Regions from separate parts of the Moorella naiadis (nom. illeg.) genome, predicted to be linked through region 1. Evidence: riboswitches for the same ligand, from Rfam matches in the RefSeq annotation. Region 1 holds a riboswitch; each other region holds the start of a gene.
What was found. Region 1 has a riboswitch for cyclic di-AMP ahead of SDD30_RS12470 (alpha,alpha-trehalose-phosphate synthase (UDP-forming)). Riboswitches for the same ligand answer to the same signal wherever they lie in the genome.
Positions count from the first base shown of each region.

Region 2: it holds a riboswitch for cyclic di-AMP, as region 1 does, so the genes downstream of both, SDD30_RS12585 (APC family permease) here and SDD30_RS12470 (alpha,alpha-trehalose-phosphate synthase (UDP-forming)) in region 1, are expected to answer to the same signal.
Region 3: it holds a riboswitch for cyclic di-AMP, as region 1 does, so the genes downstream of both, SDD30_RS03850 (C40 family peptidase) here and SDD30_RS12470 (alpha,alpha-trehalose-phosphate synthase (UDP-forming)) in region 1, are expected to answer to the same signal.

Region 1 is NZ_JAXGFQ010000020.1:45,275-52,914, forward strand. It holds gene SDD30_RS12450 (CoA protein activase) at 1-366, shown strand, start outside; gene SDD30_RS12455 (acyl-CoA dehydratase activase) at 701-1,663, shown strand; gene galU (UTP--glucose-1-phosphate uridylyltransferase GalU) at 1,799-2,704, opposite strand; gene otsB (trehalose-phosphatase) at 2,829-3,581, opposite strand; gene SDD30_RS12470 (alpha,alpha-trehalose-phosphate synthase (UDP-forming)) at 3,553-5,010, opposite strand; cyclic di-AMP (ydaO/yuaA leader) riboswitch at 5,141-5,353, opposite strand; gene SDD30_RS12475 (amylo-alpha-1,6-glucosidase) at 5,474-7,636, shown strand.
Region 2 is NZ_JAXGFQ010000021.1:15,017-22,656, reverse strand. It holds gene SDD30_RS12620 (phosphoribosylanthranilate isomerase) at 1-502, opposite strand, end outside; gene trpC (indole-3-glycerol phosphate synthase TrpC) at 496-1,287, opposite strand; gene trpD (anthranilate phosphoribosyltransferase) at 1,287-2,306, opposite strand; gene pabA (aminodeoxychorismate/anthranilate synthase component II) at 2,338-2,910, opposite strand; gene trpE (anthranilate synthase component I) at 2,894-4,405, opposite strand; gene aroH (chorismate mutase) at 4,596-4,979, opposite strand; gene SDD30_RS12590 (HutP family protein) at 5,093-5,503, opposite strand; cyclic di-AMP (ydaO/yuaA leader) riboswitch at 5,718-5,915, shown strand; gene SDD30_RS12585 (APC family permease) at 6,042-7,607, shown strand; gene SDD30_RS12580 (hypothetical protein) at 7,597-7,640, shown strand, end outside.
Region 3 is NZ_JAXGFQ010000004.1:85,193-92,832, forward strand. It holds gene SDD30_RS03820 (amino acid ABC transporter ATP-binding/permease protein) at 1-534, shown strand, start outside; gene gmk (guanylate kinase) at 544-1,191, opposite strand; gene SDD30_RS03830 (MtaA/CmuA family methyltransferase) at 1,274-2,323, opposite strand; gene SDD30_RS03835 (PucR family transcriptional regulator) at 2,435-3,709, opposite strand; gene SDD30_RS03840 (MtaA/CmuA family methyltransferase) at 3,991-4,998, opposite strand; gene SDD30_RS03845 (MFS transporter) at 5,026-6,375, opposite strand; cyclic di-AMP (ydaO/yuaA leader) riboswitch at 6,698-6,841, shown strand; gene SDD30_RS03850 (C40 family peptidase) at 6,850-7,503, shown strand.

The DNA.
Region 1 (7,640 bases):
GGTCTTTTTATTAGCCGCTGGATCAACGATAACCTTTTTAAGGGCCTTTTGCCCCTACCGGGCCATCACCCGGAAAAAACGGCTCCCCCTTACCTCAACCACTTTGTCGGCGGCCACGGCTGGGAGTCAGTGGGAGATACAGTCGTCTTCGCCCGGCAGGGCTGCGATGGGGTTATCCAGCTGGCGCCCTTAACCTGCATGCCGGAGATCGTCGCCCATTCGGTGATGCCTTCTGTCCAGCAGGCTACCGGGATCCCGGTCATGACCCTCTACCTGGACGAGCAGACTGGCGAGGCCGGCCTGCAGACCCGCCTGGAAGCCTTTGTCGATATGTTGCGTCGGCAGAAGGGTATGCGGGCAGGTTAATAATTTACCAATCTAGCACTTGTACGAACTGACGGGTATAGCCTCCAGGCTCCAGTGGTTCTCGGCTAGCAAACTTTGCGCTCAGCCTTGCTCGGCAACGGGAGTGGCTTGATTTTATCTCTTTGATCAAGTATTACGGGGAGTGATACTTTTCTTTCTTAAAGTTACGTGACGATCCCCCTCCCGTTCACCGCTGCCTCGCCCGGCTTCGCTAAATTTGCTAACGCCTCGAACCAAGTCGCCTTCCGCCTGTACCAGCCAGTCCCTCGTCTCAGTTGTGGAGGCGTGAACCTTCATGGGATTACTAAGCAGATGAAAAAGGAGTTGATCCAGTTTGAAGTCTATCTACCTGGGTATCGACGTTGGCTCCGTCAGCACTAACGTCATTGCCCTGGACACCGGCAGTGGCCAACTACTGGCCTACGTTTACCTGCGGACCCGCGGCCAGCCCATCCCGGCCATCCAGGAGGGCTTGCGGGAGATTAGGGATACCTTGGGCCGGGACATCAGCGTGGCCGGTGTAGGCACTACCGGCAGCGGTCGCGGCCTGGCGGCCGTCATGACGGGGGCCGATGTGGTCAAAAACGAAATTACCGCCCACGCCGTGGCCGCCAGCCAGGTGGTGCCCGGCGTGCAGACGGTACTAGAAATCGGCGGCCAGGATTCGAAAATAATCATCCTGCGCCAGGGTGTAGTCACTGATTTCGCTATGAATACCGTCTGCGCCGCCGGCACCGGTTCCTTCCTGGACCAGCAGGCGGCCCGCCTGGGGATTCCCATCGAGGATTTTGGCCGCCTAGCCCTGGAGGCGCAGAACCCGGTACGGATAGCCGGACGCTGTGCCGTCTTTGCTGAGTCCGACATGATACATAAACAGCAGCAGGGCCACCCCCTGAACGATATCGTTGCTGGCCTGTGTGAGGCCCTGGTACGTAACTACCTGAATAACGTCGGCAAGGGCAAAGAGATCCTGCCGCCGGTAGTCTTTCAGGGCGGGGTGGCGGCCAATGCCGGCATGCGCCAGGCCTTCAGCCGCGCCCTGGGAACGGAGGTCATCGTTCCTGAACACTTCGGCGTCATGGGGGCCTTCGGCGCCGCCCTCCTGGCCCGGGAAGCGGGCCTGAAGGTGAGCTCCTTCCGGGGCTTCGAGCTTACCGACAGGGAATTCCACACCGGCGGTTTTGAATGCCGCGGGTGTGCCAATCACTGTGAAGTAGTAGAATTAAAAGAAGGAAAAGAGGTCCTGGCCCGCTGGGGTGACCGCTGCGGCAAGTGGAGTAACGCGGTAGCAGTTTAAAAGGACCATAAAAGAGTCCGCTCCTTTCATTCAGCAGGGCGGACTCTTATTCAGGCTGTGGCCACAGGATTGGACTAATATTTTGCCCTAGATACTCCCTGATACGAGACGCATGGAGCCAGGTAAATATGCGTATTATTCCTTAGTGGCGGCAATCTGCAGGTTACCCAGGGCGGAAGAGATGATCCCGGCCAGGTACTCGCGGAAGGGGCCGGCCAGGTCCGGCCGGGCCAGGGCGAATTCCACTGTGGCCTGGAGGAAACCAAGTTTATCACCGATGTCGTAGCGCTTGCCCTGGAAGCGGTAGGCGTAGACCAGGTCCTGGCTAGCCAGTAAGCGCAAGGCATCCGTCAATTGGATCTCTCCACCGGCGCCGGGTTGTACCATCTCCAGCAGGGGGAAGATCTCCGGCACCAGGAGGTAGCGGCCAATAACGGCCAGGTTGGAGGGAGCTTCAGCGGGTTGTGGTTTCTCCACCAGGTCTTTGACCTGGATCAGGGGGCCGTCAATCTCCAGGGGAGCGATGACCCCGTAGCGGTTGACTTCTTCCCGGGGGACCTCCTGGACGGCGACAATGGGGGCCTTGACTTCTTCATAAACGGCCAGCATCTGCTCCAGGCAGGAAGGGGTATTGACGATAATATCGTCTCCCAGGAGGACGGCGAAGGGCTCCTGGCCGATAAACTTGCGGGCGCAGTAGACGGCATGGCCCAGGCCCAGCTGTTCCTTTTGGCGAATATAGTGGATATCAGCCAGGTCGGCGATTCTTTCCACCAGGGCCAGGAGTTCCCCTTTATCCTTTTCCCGCAGGAGGTCCTCTAACTCCAGGGAACGGTCAAAATGGTCTTCAATGGCGCGCTTGTTTTTGCCGGTGATAATCAGGATGTCTTCGACCCCGGCATTAACGGCTTCCTCAACGATGAACTGGATGGCCGGTTTGTCGACGATGGGTAGCATTTCCTTTGGTTGGGCTTTAGTAGCCGGCAGGAAGCGGGTACCCCAGCCGGCAGCGGGAATAATAGCTTTCTGGATGGTGGCCAAAAATAATCACCTCGTTCGCATGTTCACGTTTATTTTTATGTCGCCCTAGCTTAAATATTACCCCCTTAGTTTTGGCTAGAAGGTTAAAAGAAGTTAATGCAGGTTAAAAATTGGCCCGGTTATATCAGGCTAAACCGAAAAGAAAATGGCTGACTTCTACCGGCGAAGCCAGGAAATAAGGGGTCCGGCCGGAGAAACGGGGACCGATCCCTACAGCCAGGCCGTTAGCCGGCAGGGCGTTAAAGGCATCCTCATCGGTACTATCATCCCCCAGGTAAAGGGGTAAAGCCCGGGGCCAGCGGCGGGTGAAATAGTTTATCGCCACCCCTTTGTGGGCTCCCCGGGGGCGAAGCTCCAGGACCTTATGCCCGGCGATAAATTCGAGGCCGTATTTTAAATATGGTTTGACTTCGCGGCGAAACCCCTCCAGGGCGGCTGCGGCGTCTCCCGGCGCGGCCAACCGGTAGTGCAGGGCCAGGTTTTCTCCTTTATTTTCCACCAAAAGGCCCGGAATCCCTGCTGCAATTTTCCGGGCCAGAGAAAAAATTTTTGTCCAGGGAATATCTCCGGGTGCTGGCGGCGAGAGCGCGATAACTTCTCCCTTCGGGTCCACGACCCGAGTGCCGTGGTGGCCAGCCAGCCAGAGACCGGGTACCGGCAACAGGTGGCGGAGGTCGGCGAGGGAGCGGCCGCTGATTATAACCAGGTGCAGGCCCTGCCGTTGTAGCAGATACTGCAGTAATTTCAGCAGGTTTTTCCCGGGACGAGCCAGTTCCGGGCGGGAGGTCAGGGGAACCAGGGTACCGTCGTAGTCACACATGAGGAGAATTTCGCCGTGGTGCCGGATCTTAGCTGCTAGCCGACCCGGAGACATCATCCGCTTCTCCTTTCTTTAAAGCCATTGTTTGGTGGAAACAGTTCATCCACCAGTGGACATCATGGCGCCGTACCCTTTCTTGCAAAAGACGCAACCTTTTTTCTTGTTCCGCCCGGCCCATCCCCAGGGCCGTATTAAAGATCATGGCCATACCATCAATATCATAAGGATTGACCAGGACGGCTCCTTTGAGTTCCTGGGCGGCTCCGGCGAAACGGCTCAATACCAGCACGCCGGTATTGTCACACCGTGAGGCCACATATTCTTTGGCTACCAGGTTTAAACCATCCCTGAGGGGCGTAACCATCATGACATCGGCCGCCAGGTAGTAGGCTACTAGTTCCTGCCGGGGGAGGCCGCGCCAGAAGTAATGGACGGGGCGATAGCTACCGTCACTGAAACGCCCATTGATACGGCCTACGGCTGCTTCCACCTCTTCCTTTAGACGACGGTAGGCGGGTACAGCCGTCCGGCTGGGTACGGCGATCTGTACCAGGGCCGCCCGGCCACGCCATTCCGGGGCCTCTTCCAGCAAACGCTCCCAGGCCAGGAGCCTTTCCAGGATCCCCTTGGTATAATCAAGACGCTCCACGCTCAGGGCCAGGCGTTCAACGCCGATTTGTTCCCTTAATTCCTCAGCCCTGGCCCTGGTAGAGGGTTCGACCGCCTGGCGCTGGAAGGCCCGATAATCGATCCCCATGGGCCAGGCACCGACATGGATGCGTCGTTGTTCCCAGTAGACAATATTTTCTTCAAAGTCAACCCGGGCCCCCAGCAACTGGGCTGCTGCCTGTAAAAAATTATCAACATAGGCCTGGAGATGGAAACCCAGGACATCGGTTCCTAGGAGGCCGCGCAGGATGTGGGGCGCCCAAGGGAGAGTGGCCAACAGGTCGTGGTGGGGGAAGGGTATATGCCAGAAAAAGAATTGTTTTAACTGCGGTTGGCGATGGCGTAAATGGGCCGGTACCAGGGCCAGGTGGTAATCATTGACCCAGATGATATCACCCTCCGCGGCCTCTTCAAAAACCGCCCCGGCAAATTTAGCGTTAACCCGGGCGTAAGTTGACCATTCCCTGGCGTCATAATGACATCTATCTAAAAAGTAATGGCACAGGGGCCAGAGGGCACTATTGGTAAAACCGTGATAGTAAAGTTTTATTTCTCCCGCTGTGAGGGGTACTTCATGAAAAGTGTAAGCCGCATTCTCAATAGGTACAGCCAACCTTAAACCCTGGCTATTTTCCTGGGGTGCTTCCCGCCCGCCCCAGGCTACCCAGACACCACCCTTTTTCCGCAAAAATGGTTCCACAGCGGATACCAGGCCGCTGATGGCCGGGACGGGTTTGATGCCCTCCGGGGTCGCCTGCAGGTTGTACGAACCCCGGTTGGAAACCATAACTATTTTGGCAGCCTGCTTTTTGCTCATATTATCTACCCCCTTTACTTTTGTTTTAGCTGATTGTTGCCCTCCTCGTAAAAAGTAATAAAACAAATACAACCCCGGTTTTACCCGGGGTTGCTAGCTTGAACGCCATGGAACACGATACCGGTTAACCGGTAGTTCCCTTCCACGCTTACGAAGTTAGCTGACGGATTCGGGCCGAAGTTAGCCCTACCCGGCGCTTTAGCCTTCCCTTCCCCGGCAATCCCTGAATGACAGCCTATCCACCCAAAGATTTAAGGAAAATAAAAGCTGTTGCTGGCCGGGATTCACCCCGGAAATGGTTCCCCCGTTTACGGCCCAAGCCGTAATTCAGCGTACCAGGATATATATATATTTTTATTATACCACGCGGCCAGGGAAATGCAAATTTTAAGTCCATTTCTCCCAGGAAGGAAACCCCAGGTTGCCTGCCGAATTCTTTTTTAATAAAGGGAGGAGGTAGTACATGCTCGATACAGAGCTAGATTTACGCCATAATCCGTGCGCTATTGAACCTGCGACCGAGGTGCTGAAGGAAGGGGGGATTTTTCTCGTTTCCCTGCCCGATGGTTCAGTTATCCAGCGGGATAATGGCAGCCTGGGCCTTTACTATAATGATACCCGCTACTTAAGTCACCTGGAGTTGCAGGTGGCCGGACAGCGACCAATATTTCTTTCTTCTTCCATCCGCGATAGTCACTTCGCCCAGATAGAATTAACCAACCCGGTTTTTAATCTGCCCGATGGTACCGTAATACCGGCCCAGACCATCCATCTCCGCCAGTTACGGTTAATTAAGGACGCCCTTTTTCAGCGCCTGCGCTTAATAAACTTTAATCCCTTTCCGGTAAAGTTGTTGCTCCATTTTAACCTGGCGGCTGATTTCCGGGATATATTTGAGGTACGGGGCAGCCAGCGTCGCCGCCGGGGTGAATTGTTACCGGTGGAAGTGCGACGCCAGGGGCTGGTCCTGGCTTACCGGGGCCTGGACAACCTCCTCCGGACCACCGGAATTACCTTTGAACCGGCGCCGACAAGCATCACCGGCCGGCCTGGCCAGGCCGAAATCACCTTTGCCCTGGTCCTGCCGCCCCAAAAAAAGCTCTACCTGCATTTAAAAATTGAACCCGATCCAGGTAATATCTCTTCGAGGAACAAGATCAGCGATCTTTTTTCGGCGACCACCATTGAGCAGGCGACTGCTTACCACCAGTGGCAAAGGGAGTCGACCAGGATCTGGACCGACAATAGCTTTATCAATGCCATGTTCCAGACGGCCGTCACCGACCTCAAAGCCCTGCAAATAGATTATCCCGGTGCAGGCCGGATTATAGCCGCCGGGATACCCTGGTACACCGCCCCCTTTGGCCGTGATTCTTTGATTACCTCCTGGCAGGCCCTTATCCTAAACCCGGCCCTGGCCCATCAGGCCCTACGCTTCTTGGCTCGCTACCAGGGCCAAAAGGTGGATAGGTGGCGGGAGGAAAGGCCGGGAAAAATCCTCCATGAACTGCGCCACGGGGAGATGACCAGCTGCCGGGAGGTACCCCATAGTCCCTATTACGGTTCTATAGATGCTACCCTGTGGTTTATTATCCTCCTGGGTGCGACTTACAGGTGGACCCGGGATGACGCTTTATTACGGGAAATGGCCATTCCCCTGCGCAACTGCCTGCGCTGGTGCCTGGATTATGGCGATCTGGACGGCGACGGCTACCTGGAATACCAGCGGGAGTCCCCGGCCGGCCTGGCCAACCAGGGCTGGAAAGATTCCTGGGATGCTGTTGTTGACCGGGAGGGGCGCCTGGCCGAGGGTCCCGTGGCCCTGGTAGAAGTCCAGGCTTACTACTATCTGGCTCTCAACGAAGCGGCTCATTTATTAGCCATCCTGGGTGATGAACTGACCGCTGCCGATCTGAAGAGGCGGGCCAGGGAGTTGCGGGAGCGGTTTAACCAGGATTTCTGGCTGGAAAATGAAGGGTACTTGATTTTTGCCCTCGATGGCCGGAAAAGGCCCCTGACCACCCTGGTTTCTAACGGGGGCCAGGCCCTCTTTACCGGTATTCTCCCGCTGGAGCGCGCCCGGAGGGTCGCCCGGCGACTGCTGGCCGGAGATTTCTATTCCGGTTGGGGTATCCGGACCATGAGTAAAAAGGAAAGGGCTTATAACCCCATGAGTTACCATAATGGCTCGGTCTGGCCCCATGACAACGCCATTATCGCCGCCGGCCTGCGCCGTTACCAGTGCCTGGAGGAATTATCGCGCCTGGCCGCAGGCCTTTTCGCCGCCAGCCCCCACTTTAATTACCGGCGCTGGCCGGAGCTCTTTTGTGGTTTTACCCGCAGGGGTTTAAGCGGCCCGGTACGTTACCCGGTAGCCTGTGATCCCCAGGCCTGGGCCATAGGCAGCCTTTTCAGTTTCTTCCAGCACCTGCTGGGCCTGAAATTAGGGGAACACGGCCTGTTTATTTCCCGACCCTTACTACTTCCCGGGACCAGCCGGGTAGAGATCAGGAACCTGGCCGTGGCCGACAGCCGCCTGGACCTGGCCTTTGAGGAAAAGGAGGGGCGAGTCCTGGCCAGTGTTCTGAAGAAAGAAGGCGATCTCAAAGTCATTATTGAAGCGTAAATAA
Region 2 (7,640 bases), on a different contig from region 1:
TGGCTGCGGCGACGTTCTCAGGTGTCAGTCCCCCGGCCAGGATAATGGGTTTTCCGGCTGTTGGTACCGTCTGGGCGAGTTCCCAGTTAAAAGTGGTCCCGGTACCACCGGCCTGGCCGGGAACGTAGGCGTCCAGGAGAACCCCCTGAACCTCCTGGTAAGCCTCCAGGCCCTTTAAAGAAGCGGCATTCTGTACCCGGACGGCCTTGATGAGCCGCTGGGAGAGGCCGTGGCAGTACTCCGGCGGCTCGTCACCGTGGAGCTGCAGAACGTCCAGGCGGCAAAAGAAGGCTATCTCCATGAGGCTATAGCGGGGCTCGTTGACGAAGACGCCTACGGTGGTGGTGAAGGGCGGCAGCCGGGTAATTATCTCCCGGGCGGCTTCCGGTTTGATTTGTCTGGGGCTCCTGGCGAAGACGAAACCCAGGGTATCGACGCCGGCGTCCAGGACCATCCTGGCTTCCTCCCAGTCCCGGATACCGCAGATTTTGACCCTTACCATTTTTTGTCTCCTCCAGCCATGCTTAATTCGGCCATCTTGGCCGCCACATCTCCGGCGGTCATCAGGGCCTCACCCACCAGGATGGCATCCACGCCGGCGCTGGCTACCATGGCAGCATCGGCCCGGTTTTTAATGCCGCTCTCACTGACAACGATTATCCCTGGAGGGATCCGGGGCCGCAGGCGGGCAGTCGTTTGCAGGTCAACCCTAAAGGTTTTAAGATCCCGGTTATTGATGCCGACAATCCTGGCTCCGGCCTGCAGGGCTCTTTCCAGCTCAGGGGCAGTATGAACCTCTACCAGGGCCGCCAACCCTAAGTACCCGGCCAGGGCCAGGTATTCCTCCAACTCCGCTTGTTCCAGGGCGGCGACAATGAGCAAGATGGCGTCGGCTCCCAGGATCCGGGCCTCGTAGATTTGGTAAGGCTCGATAATAAAGTCCTTGCGCAGTAGGGGCAGGGTGGTTACCCGGCGTACCCGGGTCAGGTATTCCGGTCGGCCCCGGAAAAACCGTTCATCAGTCAGGACGGAGATAGCGGCGGCCCCGGCGGCCGTATAACTTTTGGCCTGCCCCTCCAGATTAAAATCCTTCTGGATCAGACCCCGGGATGGTGATGCTTGCTTTAATTCGGCAATAACCTTTAACCCTTTGCTCTGGTGTTCCAGGGCGGCGGCAAAGTCCCTGGTGGAAGGGAGGGCGGCCGCCGCCTGCTCCAAGGCCGCCAGGGGCCGGGCTTCCCTGGCGGCCGCTACTTCCCGGCGTTTGTGTTTCAGTATCTCCAGCATCAAGCAGCCCATCTTTCCACCCAGGCTATCATAGCCCGGAGTTTAGCTGCCGCGGCCCCAGAATCAATACTCCCTGTCGCCAGGGTAAGGGCCTGTTCCAGGTTAGCGGCGGCCCCGGCGGCCAGGAGGGCGAAGGCGGCGTTAATCAGGACGACATCCCGGGCCGGACCCCGGGCACCGTTAAGAACGGCACGGGCAATAGCGGCGTTATCGGCTGCCGTTCCCCCAACCAGGTCCGCCAGGGTGGCCCGGGGCAAGCCGGCGTCTGCAGGTTCAAAGGTATAAGTTCTAATGCTGCCGTTATCCAGGCAGGTGATTTTGCTGGGACCGGTGGTGGTTATCTCGTCCAGGCCGTCACTACCGTGGACCACGTAAGCCTGGCGGCTGCCCAGGCGTCCCAAGACGGCAGCGACAGTCTCCGTTAAAGCCGGGTCGTAAACCCCTACCAGCTGGTAGGGGGCGCCGGCCGGGTTGGTCAGGGGTCCCAGGAGATTGAAGGCCGTGCGGATGCCGATCTCCCGCCGCGGTCCGGCAGCGTATTTCATGGCCCCGTGGAAGACGGGGGCAAAGAGGAAGGCCATACCTACTTCGTCCAGGCAACGAGCAACTGTGGCCGCAGGCAGGTCGACCTTGATGCCCAAGGCCTCGAGCATGTCTGCGCTGCCGCAGCGACTGGAAACGGAACGATTACCGTGTTTGGCCACGGCCACCCCGGCGCCGGCGACGACGAAGGCGGCAGTAGTGGAGATGTTGAAGGTCTGGCGGCCATCACCGCCGGTGCCGCAGGTGTCGACGAATACCTGGTGGCTGGTGGTGATACTGGTGGCGTGGCGGCGCATGCTGCGGGCAAAACCAGTGATCTCATCTACTGTTTCTCCTTTAAGGCGCAGGGCGGTAATAAAGGCGGCTATTTGGGCCGGGGTGGCCTGGCCGGTCATGATGATGTCCATGGCTTCCCCGGCTTCGGCTTCGCTCAAGTGCTGGCCGGCTACTACTTTACTAATCTGACCCTTTAACACTCGGCTCATCTCCTCTCTTATTTTGGTAGGGTTAATGGGCATAGCTTACCAGGAAGTTTTGCAGGAGTTGTTTTCCTGCTGTCGTCAGGATGGACTCGGGGTGAAACTGGACGCCTTCAATGGGTAACTGGCGGTGGCGCAGGCCCATGAGCTCTCCGGCTTCGCTCCGGGCGGTCACCTCCAGGCAGGGAGGCAAGGTGGCCTCGTCAACGATTAAAGAATGGTAGCGAGTGGCAGTAAAGGGATTGGGGATGTCTTGGTAAATAGTTTTACCGTCGTGGGTAATATTGGAGGTCTTGCCGTGCATCAGCCTCCCGGCCCGGACTACCCGCCCACCGAAGGCCTGGGCAATGCTCTGGTGGCCCAGGCAAACCCCCAGGATGGGGATTTTGCCGCTGAAGGCGGTTATGGCCGCCAGGGAGATACCGGCTTCGTCAGGGGTGCAGGGACCAGGGGACAGGACCAGGTAAGCAGGCTGCAGGCCGGCAATCTCCTCCAGGGTTATGGCATCATTCCGCCGCACCGTCACCTCCTGTCCCAGTTCCCGGAAGTACTGTACCAGGTTGTAAGTAAAGGAATCGTAGTTATCAATCATTAACAGCACGGAACACCACCTCCTGGTCCCTTAATACTTGCAGTAGGGCCCGGGCTTTATTCAGGGTCTCTTCATACTCGGCCTCGGGATCAGAGTCGGCGACAATGCCTGCTCCGGCCTGGATAAAGGCCCGGTCACGGGTAAAGGCGATGGTGCGGATAGTTATACAGGTATCTAGGTTGCCGTGGAGGCCCAGGTAGCCGACAGCCCCGGCATAGGGCCCCCGGGCAGTTGGTTCCAGTTCAGCGATAATCTCCATGGCCCGTACCTTGGGGGCTCCCGTTACTGTGCCAGCCGGGAAACAGGCCTTCATGGCATCCAGGGCCTCCCTGCCGGCGTCCAACCGGGCGGTAATATGGGAAACCAGATGCATGACATGGGAGTAATATTCCACCACCATTTGCCGGGGTACCTGAAGGCTGCCCGGCGCAGCCACCCGGCCGACGTCGTTACGGCCCAGGTCCAGGAGCATCAGGTGTTCGGCGCGCTCCTTTTCACTGGCCAGGAGTTCCGCGGCCAGGGCCCGGTCCTCAGCGGCGGTATGGCCCCGGGGCCTGGTGCCGGCAATGGGCCGGTAATCGATGACCCCCTTTTCCACCCGGACCAGCATTTCCGGCGAAGCGCCCACTAGTTGTACCTCCGGGAAATTCAGGTAAAACATATAGGGAGAAGGATTCAAAGCCCGCAGGCGGCGGTATACGGCCAGGGGATCGCCCCTGAAGGGAAGGCTCAACCGCTGGGAGAGTACCACCTGGAAGATATCCCCGGCGGCAATATACTCTTTGGCTTTCGTAACCATCTTGATAAAATCTTCCCGGCTGACGCTGGCCTGCCAGGGAATCCCTGCCGGCATAGGCGGCCTGCCTGCCGGTAGACTCCAGTCATGACAGCCGGTCAAAGTTTTTTCCGCTAAAGGCCGCCCTAATTCCGCCAGAATCTGCCGTACCATGGCCACCGCCTCGGCGTAACCATCGCTGGCATCCTTACCGCCTCGTCCCAAGCAGGTAATCCTTACTGTCTGCAAAACATGGTCGTAAACCAGATAGCAGCGGTTCAGGATTAAGTGGGTGTCAGGCAACTGTAGATCATTGACTGGTCCCCCCGGTAAAGCCTCCAGTTCATGCACCAGATCATAACCAAGATAGCCCACCAGGCCACCCTGAAAACGAGGGCCGTCGCCAGGGGGCAGCGCCAGGCGGCCTGTTAAACTATACAAGGCCGCCAGGGGTTTTTCCTCCAGCATCCTGGTAACACCGGCCGAGGTTAAATAGGCCCTGCCATCCCTGACAGTAAAGGTCAGCAATGGATCAAAGCCGATGAGGGAGTAGCGGCCCAGGTTTTCTCCACCCTCGACACTCTCCAGCAAGAAACTATCGCGGGTGCCGCTAAATTTTAAGTAAAGGGAGATGGGGGTTTCCGTATCGGCCAGGATTTCCGTCCAGACAGGTACGTAGGGGGCTTCCCTGGCCATGGCCAGGAAGGTCTCCCGGTCGGGATGGAACAACGTTAATCCCTCCCCGAGGGCAAAATAAAAACCAGCGCTTAAGTAAGCCCTGGTCAGGTTTAACTATTACCCGCTCAAACTCCAGGCTCAACTCAAACTTAACTCGACTCAACTCTGCTCATGCATATATTCAGTTGTTGGTAAAAGAATACCATACAGGATTAGGGACTGTCAATAAATATTTCAGGTCTTAACTCAAATCTGGACGTAATTCTGCTGCCCGGCCTAAATAGACATGGACCGGTTCCTGATCACTATAGGCATGAATTAAAACCCGGACAATTCCCGGCTGGCTTCCCGGTACCGGTATCTCCGTGGCACACATCAAGGCTATATCCACCCAGCCCAGACGACGGGCGGCTGCGGCCGGGAAAGCGGCGTTGAGGTCCGGGGTCACGGTAAAGAAGGCGCTGATAATATCCTCGACTAACAGGTTGTTACGCGCCACTATCTCCCGCAGCAACCCTGCGGTGGCGGCGATAATCGCCGGGGGTGTGTTTTTCGGTACGTCTACGGCACCGCGCAGGCCCCGGACCCTCTTTTTCAGTCTATCCTTATCCTTTTGATCCGTCATCGTAACCCTCCTACCGTACTACGGTAACAGCCTTTAATCCCGCTGCCGGTAGATAATATTACCCCACCGGGGTCTGGAAACCGCGTTCATGATATCCTTATCGGTCATGTTTTTCACACAGCCCGGTGTCCCAGGCCGATGCCGACTTCATCCAGGTGGAGCAGGCCGATGCCGAAGAAGATGGCTACACTCAGGTGATCCTGCCAGCGGGCGATGCCAATCTTGCCCCCTACATTCAGGCCGATGGCCTTGGGCATCATCTGGGACAGGGCTTCCCGGGTCGCCCCGGCGATGGCTCCCTCTTCGAGATGGGTCTCTTTGATAACCCCTTCCCGCTTGGCCGCCACCACCGCCCGTTCAACTATTTTCTGTACGGAATTGATAAATTCCCCGCCGTAATCCACTGCCGCCGTGGCTATACCGCCGGCGGCATACTCCTTTTTCAGCCGGGCCTCTTCCTCCCGGCTTTCCGAGAGGGCCATCTTAATGGCTACTGCCGCCACTTTTTTGCTGCCATACTCCATAAATGCCACCACCTATTTTTGCTTGCACCGATTATATTACATCCAGGCCAGTACCGCAAGAAGCATTACGGAATAGCAAACTGTTATTTTTCAAAGCCCTGTAGCCATCACACAAAAATGCCGGCCTATTTAAACCGAGAGTATTATATACCAGGCCAAGGCTCTTTTGACAGTCTGATTGCCGGCTGCTAACATTAACGCGAAATGCCTGTAAGACATGAGAAGGCCGAATCCCGCAAATAATAGGGAACGGGGGAACCACCACAGGGGTGAATCCCTGCCCTCAGTCTACTTTATTACTCCAGGTAATTCAGGGTACTGGCGAGTAACGGAGCTGGCAGACTGGGAGTGGGGTAGGGCTTGCTCCGGCCCGAACCCGGCAGCTAACCTCGCAGGCTGGAGGGGAGATGAATTCATGATGAAAACCAGCGGGGGGCCATAAGGGGTCGGCTGGTTTTTTCTATTCCTTTTATTCTGGTTTATCCTGGTTTATTCTGGTTTATTCTGGTTTTGTTTTTTGACTGGAGGAGGGTTGCATTTGGCTGCGGCGACAGAAAAGTTAGAGTTACGCCGGGAGGTCACCGTCTGGGGCTCCTATATGTGGGGTTACGCTGATGTCGGCGCCGATATCTACGCCGCCCTGGGCCTGGTCATGCTCTGGGCTAAAGGGGCTACCGGTCTGGCCTTCGCCCTGGCCGGGCTGGTGTACATTATGATCGGTCTCGCCTATACCGAACTGGCCGCTACCTACCCCGTGGCCGGCGGGGGGCAGTTCTTCACCCTGCGTGGGCTGGGCGATTTCTGGGGCTTTGTGGCCGGATCGGCCTTATTACTGGACTATACTATCGATATTGCCCTCTTTGCTACTGCTTCCGCCGGCTATATCAACTTCTTTTTGCCTTATCTATTTAGCATCAATGTTGATTCCCTGGCTATTAGCATCGGGCCCCTGCATCACGTCAACCTGGTCTGGATGGCCGAAGCCTTGGTCCTGGTTATCTTTCTTATCGCCCTCAACATCCGGGGGATGCGGGAATCCTCATTGCTCAACGAAATCCTGGGAGCCATTGATATCCTGACGGAATCGACCATTATTGTCTTTGGCTTCCTCTTTGCTTGGCGTCCGGAACTCCTGGCCCACCAGTGGATCACCCAGTTCCCTACTTTTAAGGAATTTGCTTACGGTTCCTCCCTGGCCATCATCTCCTTCGTCGGCCTGGAATCCATTTCCCAGGCGGCTCAGGAAACCAAACGGCCGGCAACGGTTGTGCCCCGGACCTCCGTCGGCCTCATCTTCACCGTATTTATCTTTGCTACTGCCTTTTCCACCATGAGCCTGGGCGTCCTGCCGTGGCAGGATATTGCCGAGGCCGTCGGCGACCCGGTGGCTACCCTGGCCCATGCCATCCCCTTTATCGGCATTATCGCCGGCCCCTTTGCCGCCCTGCTGGGGGCCACCATCCTGCTGATTTCGGCCAACTCCGGCGTCATGAGCGCCTCACGGCTTACCTTCGCCATGAGCCAGTTTCACTTTATCAGCGACTGGTTCAATGCCGTCCACCCGCGTTTCCGGACCCCTTACCGGACCATCCTGGTCTTTTCCGGCATCGGCGTCCTGCAGCTCGTCCTTTCTTTCTTAACGCCCAACGCCATGGATACCCTGGGTAACATGTACGCCTTTGGGGCTACCACCGGCTATATCCTGGTCTTTATCGCGCTAATTAAGTTACGTTTCACCGACCCCTATGCGCCCCGGCCCTATAAAGTACCCTTAAACATTAAAATTAACTACCGCGGCCGGACGGTGGAATTCCCCCTCCTGGGGGTTATCGGCACCCTGGGCATCAGTACCATTCTTTTTGAGGTTATCCTGACCCATGCCATTGGCCGCATCGCCGGCCCGGCCTGGATCCTCCTCTGTTTTATTTATTATTTCTATTACCGTCGCAAGCATGGCTTCCCTGTCTTCGGTAATATACCCCGGGATTGGGAAGGCCAGCAATTAAAGGTCCTGGAGGCAGCGGAGGAGTACGATCTCCTGGAGGAGTACAAACAGGCCCTGGCCGAACGGGATTGCAAGGAGGCTGTTGCCCATGGCAGCTAAAAGAAGCAGCCGTAAGGTTTGCCAGTCCCTCAC
Region 3 (7,640 bases), on a different contig from region 1:
CTCAAAGATTATCCGGTTGAAGACCTGCGGCGCTTGCTGGCAGTAGTCAGCCAGCCTGTCCATCTTTTTAACGCCTCCCTGGAGGAAAACCTGCTCCTGGCCCGGCCGGAGGCCGGTACGACGGAACTATGGTCGGTCCTGCGCGCCACCGACCTGGAAAACTTTATCCACAGCCTACCCCAGGGTCTTGATACCTGCATTGGTGAAGATGGCTTAAAACTCTCCGGCGGCCAGCGCCAGCGCCTGGCCCTGGCCCGGGCCCTCCTGAAAAATGCCCCCATCCTGATCCTGGATGAAGCTACCAGCGGTTTAGATGCCCTGTCGGAGCAAGGATTGTTGCGGACCATCCACCAGATTATGGTCGGCCGGACCACCCTGGTCATTACCCACCACCTGGCGAGCCTGGAGGCTATGGACGAAATCCTGGTCCTGGACAAGGGCCGGGTCATTCAACGAGGCCGGCATGAAGAACTTCTCCAGCAGGATGGCCTTTACCACCGCATGTGGGAAATGCAACAGGTGATAGCGCCATAACAAATAATGCTATTTCAATTTCCCCGAACCCTTCTGGGAATACTCAGTCAGGATCTGGACCAGTTCGCCCCCGGCCCGTTCCAGGTCATCGTTGATGATCACATGCCGGTACCTGTCAACGTAGCCCATTTCCATAGTCACCCGTTCCAGCCTTCGGGCAATGACGCCGGGATCCTTTTCCCTCCCGGCCAGCCGGTGGCGCAATTCCTCCAGGTTGGGTGGGGCGATAAAAACCGGTACTACATTATCCGGGAAGCGCTTCATAACTTCGGCGCATCCCAGGACATCCATATCGGTGGTGAGGTCATAACCCTTCTCCAGGGCGTAGAGGATGGTCGGCAGGTGGGTGCCGTAGTAATCCCCCGAGTAGATCTGTTTCCATTCCAGGAAGGCGCCGGCGGCAATCATGGCCTCAAAATCATCTTTGCTGACAAAAAAATAGGGTGCACCCTGGGTCTCCCCCGGCCGTACCGGACGGGTGGTAATGGAGGGCAGGTAATAGATACCTCTCACCCGCTCCAGGGCAAAATGGAGCAGGGTGTTCTTCCCGACTCCGGAAGGCCCGGAAATAATAAAAAAGAGGCCCGGCCTCTCTTTGCGGTCCCGGGTTTGAAAGTTGAGGATAAGCCCTGCCGTAGAATTATTGCCATCTTCCATAGATTGTCATCACACACCATAAAAATTATGGAGGCCTAGCAAATTAAATACATTTTAGCATACCTTTCGAGAAGGAGCAATGCTACTTTTCCCCGTGTTCGCGCTGCCGGCGGTTGAAGTCACGCACCGCCCGAACGACCGCCTGCAGGTTCCGGTTCGGCGTCCGCAGGGGTACGGCGCACTCCGGCGCTACCAGGTGGACGCCGGCCCGGAGCAACTCTTCGACGGCGGTCCTTACTTCATCGACTCTACTGTTGAGGAGGGTCTGGGGGTTGTTAAGGCCGCCCACCAGGGTCAACTTCCCATTGGCCAGATTGAGGAGTTCTCCCGGCGGGTTGCGGGAATCGAAATGAAAGGCCGTAAATCCAGTCTGGGTGAAGTAACCCAGCCGATCGGTAGCCCGGCCGCAGGTGTGCAGGATGACGGGAATTTCCGCCGGCCACTGTTCCATGGCCTGCTGGTGCCGGGGCAAAAGAAACTCCCGGTAGGCTGCGGCGCTGACCAGGTCACTGGTGGCGTGGTCAGCCCAGGTGAGGACGTCGGCCCCGGCCCCCAGCTCCGCCGCAGCCAGCTGCAGGGGTACCGCCAGTAACCGGTCCAGGAGTTCGCGCACGGAATCCGGTTCCAGGACCAGCCCCAGGAGGAAATTCTGCACCCCGCAGAGGTGGTAGGCCAGGGTCCAGGGACCAATGACTTTACCTACCACAGCTATTCGGTTGCCGTAGCGGTCTTTTAACAGGCGGATAGCTTTCAGCAGGGCTTTAACCGGTTGCCGGTCCAGGAAATTACTCGGCGGTCGCCAATCGTCCCATCTCTCCAGGGGGTTCTTTTTAACAGCCGGCATGGCATCCGCCGGATTCCAGTCCACGTCACACCCCAGAGCGGCCGCTTCCAGCAGGATACTGAAGTAGGGGGCCGTGGTATCAAAACCCAGGAGTTCATGGCCGGCGGCAGCCAGGGCGGCCATCTTATGCGGGTCGGTATGGGCTTCCGGGAAATAAGCGCCGGTGGCCGCCATGCTTTCCACCGTCGCCACCGAAGTCGGCGTTATCAGGGGTAAGCGATCGACTTCCCCTCCCTTTAAAGCCCCTATTACTCGCTCGCAGCCCGTCATTTGTTCCCTGGCCGCCATGACTTATCACCCCCCTCCCCCTCACGACCGTCTCACTATGGCTGCGCTAAGTTTGCCGCTACCGCAAACCCCGCCGGAGACGGGCCATTCCTCCCCTCCCGCGTCCAGCTGCTATCCCCGGTCCAGGCCTGAAGGCACAGGATCATTTCGCCGCTGTAACGCGGCCAGGCGCCGGTAAATGGCCAGCATCTTCAGCCAGAAAAGGGCGCAGAAGCCGCTATCGGGATCCAGGCCCGTCAGTTGTTTCAATCTCTCCAGGCGGTTGGTGACGGTGTTGCGGTGCAGGTACAGCTTATCGGCCGTTTGCTTGATGTTCATGTTATTATCAATATAAACCTCGATCGTGTCCAACAACTGGATACCCTCTTCTCCGGCTGTTTCGATCCGCTGAAATAGTGGTTCCAGGTACCTGCTGGTCAGACGCCCCGGCAAGGCGCACACCAAGGCTTCAAAAAGAATAGCCTCGGCATCGATAAAGCCATACATCTTGCCGCAGGACCGACCAAGGGAGATTAACTCCACCGCCTCCAAGTAGGATTGCCGCAAGCCGGCAACCTCGGCAACAATACTCCCATAAGCCGCCTGGACGGCAAAGAGGTGGTTATCCTTTATCAGTTCATATAGGTGCTTGCCCATCACATCCAGGGCCTGGTAAAGGCGGCCGGGGTTCTCCATATTTAGAAAAGCCTTGCAAATCACCAGGTGCTCCTCACCATGGAAAGCAATAAGGTCCTGAGCTGTTAGATAAAGATCGCCCTTGATCTGATCCCAGATTTCACCTTTTAACTGTTCCCGGGTAACGTCATAACCCAGGTGCAGGTTAATATTAAAGTAGCTGTTCTCTTTGGGTTCCAGTCGTAGGACGATAACGGCCCGGGGCAGGTTGAGATCATACCCGGCATTCAGAGCCCGTAACTTTAATTCCTCCTCCCTGGCTGCGGCTTCCCGGTCCAGAAGAGCATTTAAAAGGGCCTCCTCTTCCCGGGCGGCGAAGTGTTGCTCGTCCCGGCGCCGGGCTGCCGTCAACACCCCTACGAGGGCGGCCTGCAATAAAGCCAGGGTTTCCCGGGACAGCACCCCCTGCCAGCCCAACCAGGCGGTAAGTTCATCGCTAACGGTTATGGGGAGGAAGGGGGCTATCTGGCCACCATTATCCTCCAGTTGCGGATGTTGCCGGGCGGTATGGAATTCGGCAGCGGGCACTGGGGCCGAGGGCAACGCGACCCCGGCAACGGTTAACTCCTGTACCTCCGGCCGGGTTAAGTTTACCCGCGACGGATCAGAGCTGGCAACGATTACCCCCTCAAGGTTGATAACCTCTATAACCCCCGGACCGAAGGCCGCCGCACGGTCCAGCAGGGGCTGAATTAAGTCCTGGTGCAGCATATTGGGCTCTACCCCCCTTCCTCTCCGCTTCCCCTCCGCTTTTTGGACCATTGTCTAATAAAGTAAAAGTTAACTCCCAACAACTATAAACGCCTCTACCGTCAGACAAAAAATTCGCGATAACCTTTCTTTACTCCTGCTCTTTTCTATAAACAGGCCCCCGGCTTCTCTTCCGGGGGCCCGCCAGAATGGTGACAGATTTTCGCAGTATTAATCACTGGCACCCGGATAGCCATCCTGGGGGTTTGCCAATCTTTGTTGCACCCGTTTTAAGGCCCATTTTAATGGGTGCGGCAGTATTCCTCCACCGCCGCCACGATCGCCTTCAGATTCGCGTTAGGTGTCCGTAAGGGCACGGCGCACTCCGGGGAAATAATTTCAATACCGGCCTCGCAGTTGGCCCAGACCTCCCGGCGGACATCGTCCGGGGTGCCGTTAAACAGGGTCACCGGGTTGTTGATACTGCCAGTCAGAGCGATACGGCCATTGATAATTTTGTGGGCCGTTCGGGGGTTGACCTTGGAATCGAAGTGGAAACAGTTGAAGCCGGCCCGGGCGATATAATCCAGGCGGTCGGTGGTGTTGCCGCAGATATGCAGGATAGTAGGGCCTTTGATCTGCCCCGTCATCTCCTGGTGCACCGGCAGGAGGAAGTCACGGTAGCAGGTGCCGCTCACCAGGTCGCCGGTAGCGTGGTCGGCCACCGTGACCACATCGGCGCCGGCGGCGAACTGGGCGTTGGCGAACATAACGCTAAGGCCTTTAAGCTTATCCAGGAAACCGCGCACCTTGTCCGGTTCCAGGATGGTTTTGATGAGGAAGTTCTGGGTGCCGTGCAGGTGGTAGGACAGTGTCCAGGGGCCCATTATCTTGCCCACCAGGCAGACGTGGTCGCCGTACTCCTTTTTCAGGATGCGCAGGGCATCCAGCACGGTCCGGATAGAGGGGCGCTCCAGGAAATCATCCGGGATCGTGATCGCCCCAGGATCCTCATAGGGGTTCTCCAGGACATCGGGCATGGAGTCAATTTCACCCCAATTCATCTTGAGGCCGAAGGCCGCCGCCTCCTGCTGGACACTGAAGTAGGGGGCGATGGTGTCGAACCCCAGGATCTCGTGGCCGGTGGCGGCCAGGGTGGCCATTTTCTCTGCGTCCAGGTGGACGGCGGGGAAATAGGCGCCGCAGGCCGCCATGGATTCTACAGTAGCTACCGATACTGGATTGCCCACGGGGATACGGTCGACCCATTGCTGGTTTAAAGCACGGAGGACACGTTCTTTGGGAGTCATGACGGACAATGGATGTCACCTCGGTAGTTATTCAGTAATAGCCTGATTATGAAATGTGGTCTCATGTCTATCGCTGACTAATGATGAAGCAATCAAACCCAGTACCGCGCAAAAGGCAATAAACACCCAGGCGTAGGTGTAGGAAACACCGGCTGCCGTTTTCATAATAAGGCGGCTCATAATGAGCGGAGCAAAGGCAGCTCCAAAGTAGGCGATGCCAGTCACAAAACCGAGGGCGCGGCCATACATCTCTGGACTGAAAACATCGGCCGGCCAGGCAAGGATTGGACCCCAGATCATATTGGCAAAGAAACCGGCACCGGCTAGGATGAGTACCAAGGCCATATTGCTGATCCCCGGTCGCACCGTGGCCAGAAGAAGAATAAAGGGGATGGTGCCGATAAAGGAGAGGATAATCATTGGGCGGCGACGACCACTGAATACCTTGTCCGAAATCCTGGAACTCAGGAAAGCACCGATTATTCCGGCGGCAAAGTAGATAGAGGCCCAGGCACCCATCTTCGTCAGGCTAAACTTAAATACTTCACTTAAATAACTGGGCGACCAGGTAACTACCCCCCAGAAGGTCATCTGGCAGGCCAGGTAAGAGATCACCACAGCTATAAAACTCTTATTCAGTAATACATCTCGCAGGGGAATCTCAGCCTTTTTAGCCTGCTGGGCCAGGTTCTCCCGGCTAAGGGCCCCTTCCTGCAATATACCGCTCTCAAGTTCATCGGCGTAACTCTCCTTAACCTCAGCATCACTTAAACGACGCATCTGTTCAGGCCGGTCATAAATAAAAAACAATACGATTATCAGTGGTACCAGACCGAAAAGACCCAGCCAGATAAAAACCGGACGCCAGTCGTTAAAGTAGGCAGCCAGAAAAGTTGCCAGCAAAGGTGCCCACGCCGGGGTAACAATCCAGGACCAGGAAAGGATCCCCTGGGCCTGGGCCCGCTCCCTTTTCGGGAACCAGCGGGCGATTAGGCGGGCACTCGGTACAAACTCGGTGCCAACTAAAATACCAAATAAAGCATTACGGATATACCATTCAGTGACATTCTGCATAAAAGCCATGTAAATAGTAAAGAGGCTCCAGGTAAATAATGAAAACACCAGTACTTTTTTGGGACCAAAGCGGTCGCAAAGGAAACCGGATAGAACCTGGGTCGGACCGTAAAAAACCATCAATAAGAACATGGCATTGCCAACATCACCATGGGTCAGGTGGAGGCTTTCACTGATCAAGGGCACCAAAACCGTTGTTTTTACCCGGTCCAGGTACTGGATGCTGTAGCCGAAAAACAATATGGCTGCAACCAGATAACGGTAACGCCACCAGCCGGCAGCTGCCGGAGCATTTTTGTTCATAAAGTTCCACCTCGCTTTTAAGGTTTAGTGTCCATTCCGGTGTTTTCAAGCCTCCTCCCTCCCACACCGTTTTCTGATTATGGACTAAATATACTTTCTTCGCTCTAGCGGAAAAACCTGTGGTCTTCATGCACACTCTTTCTTCGCCAAAACGTTAATTGATAGGCAAAAAGCATATCCCATTCTTCCCGGTATAACTGGTATGAATTCATAAGAAAAAGCTCCTTAAGGAAAGAATATTTTACTTCCTGCCAGGTTATGGCGCCAGAGCTAGTATAATGGCATTTTACTGTTCCCTTTTTCGACGGTATAATTAAAAAGTCATATTTTTGCACCGAATTCCCGTAAAGACGGGAAACGGGGGATATTTTTGGGGTGAAGAGCAGGGGTAAAAAAGTCCCTGACTCCGGGCTAACTCTCGGTCCGAACCCGACAACTAACCTCGTAGGTGTGCGAGAGTGAGGTCTTAGCTAATTGAAGAAGTGGTCGAAGTATTGTCTGACCGCCACCCTGGCCGGGGCCTTTACTTTAGTGGCCGCCGGGGTAGCCCTGGCCCAACCATACGAAGTGCAGAGGGGGGACACCCTCTGGGCTTTATCACGGCGCTATGGTGTAACGGTAGAACAGATTCAAGCCGCCAACAACTTGGATTCCTCGCTAATTCTTGTTGGACAAACCCTGGAGATCCCCACCGGCGACAACCCACCCGCCACCAGTTATGAACCCACCCCGGCATCTCGTAGCGAAAGCGTCGCTCCCTCTACCGTGGGCGCCCGGATCGCCGCTATTGCCCGCCAGTATGAAGGAACTCCTTACCGTTGGGGTGGGACGAGCCCTAAGGGTTTTGATTGTTCCGGATTTACCCTGTACGTCTTTGACCGTGTAGGTATTGATCTGCCCCATTCGGCTAGCGACCAGGCCTCCTTGGGCACCCATGTGGATAAAGATGAACTTATGCCGGGCGATCTGGTCTTTTTCCACACCTATGCCCGGGGTATCAGCCATGTGGGCATTTATGTCGGAGATGGCAATTTTATCAGCGCCACCAATAGCGGCGTGTCCATTGACAGCATCAACGATCCTTATTACTGGGGGCCGCGCTACGTTGGCGCCCGGCGGGTGAGGTAGCCTAAATTAAAAGGCGGCTGAACGCCGCCATCCCTTGTTGATTGCTGCAGGTGGTGCCCCGCGTAACCAGGGCTTTTGCTAGACCTCTTATCCTTATTTTCCAGGTTAAGAGGTCTTTTATTTCCACTGATTGAAGA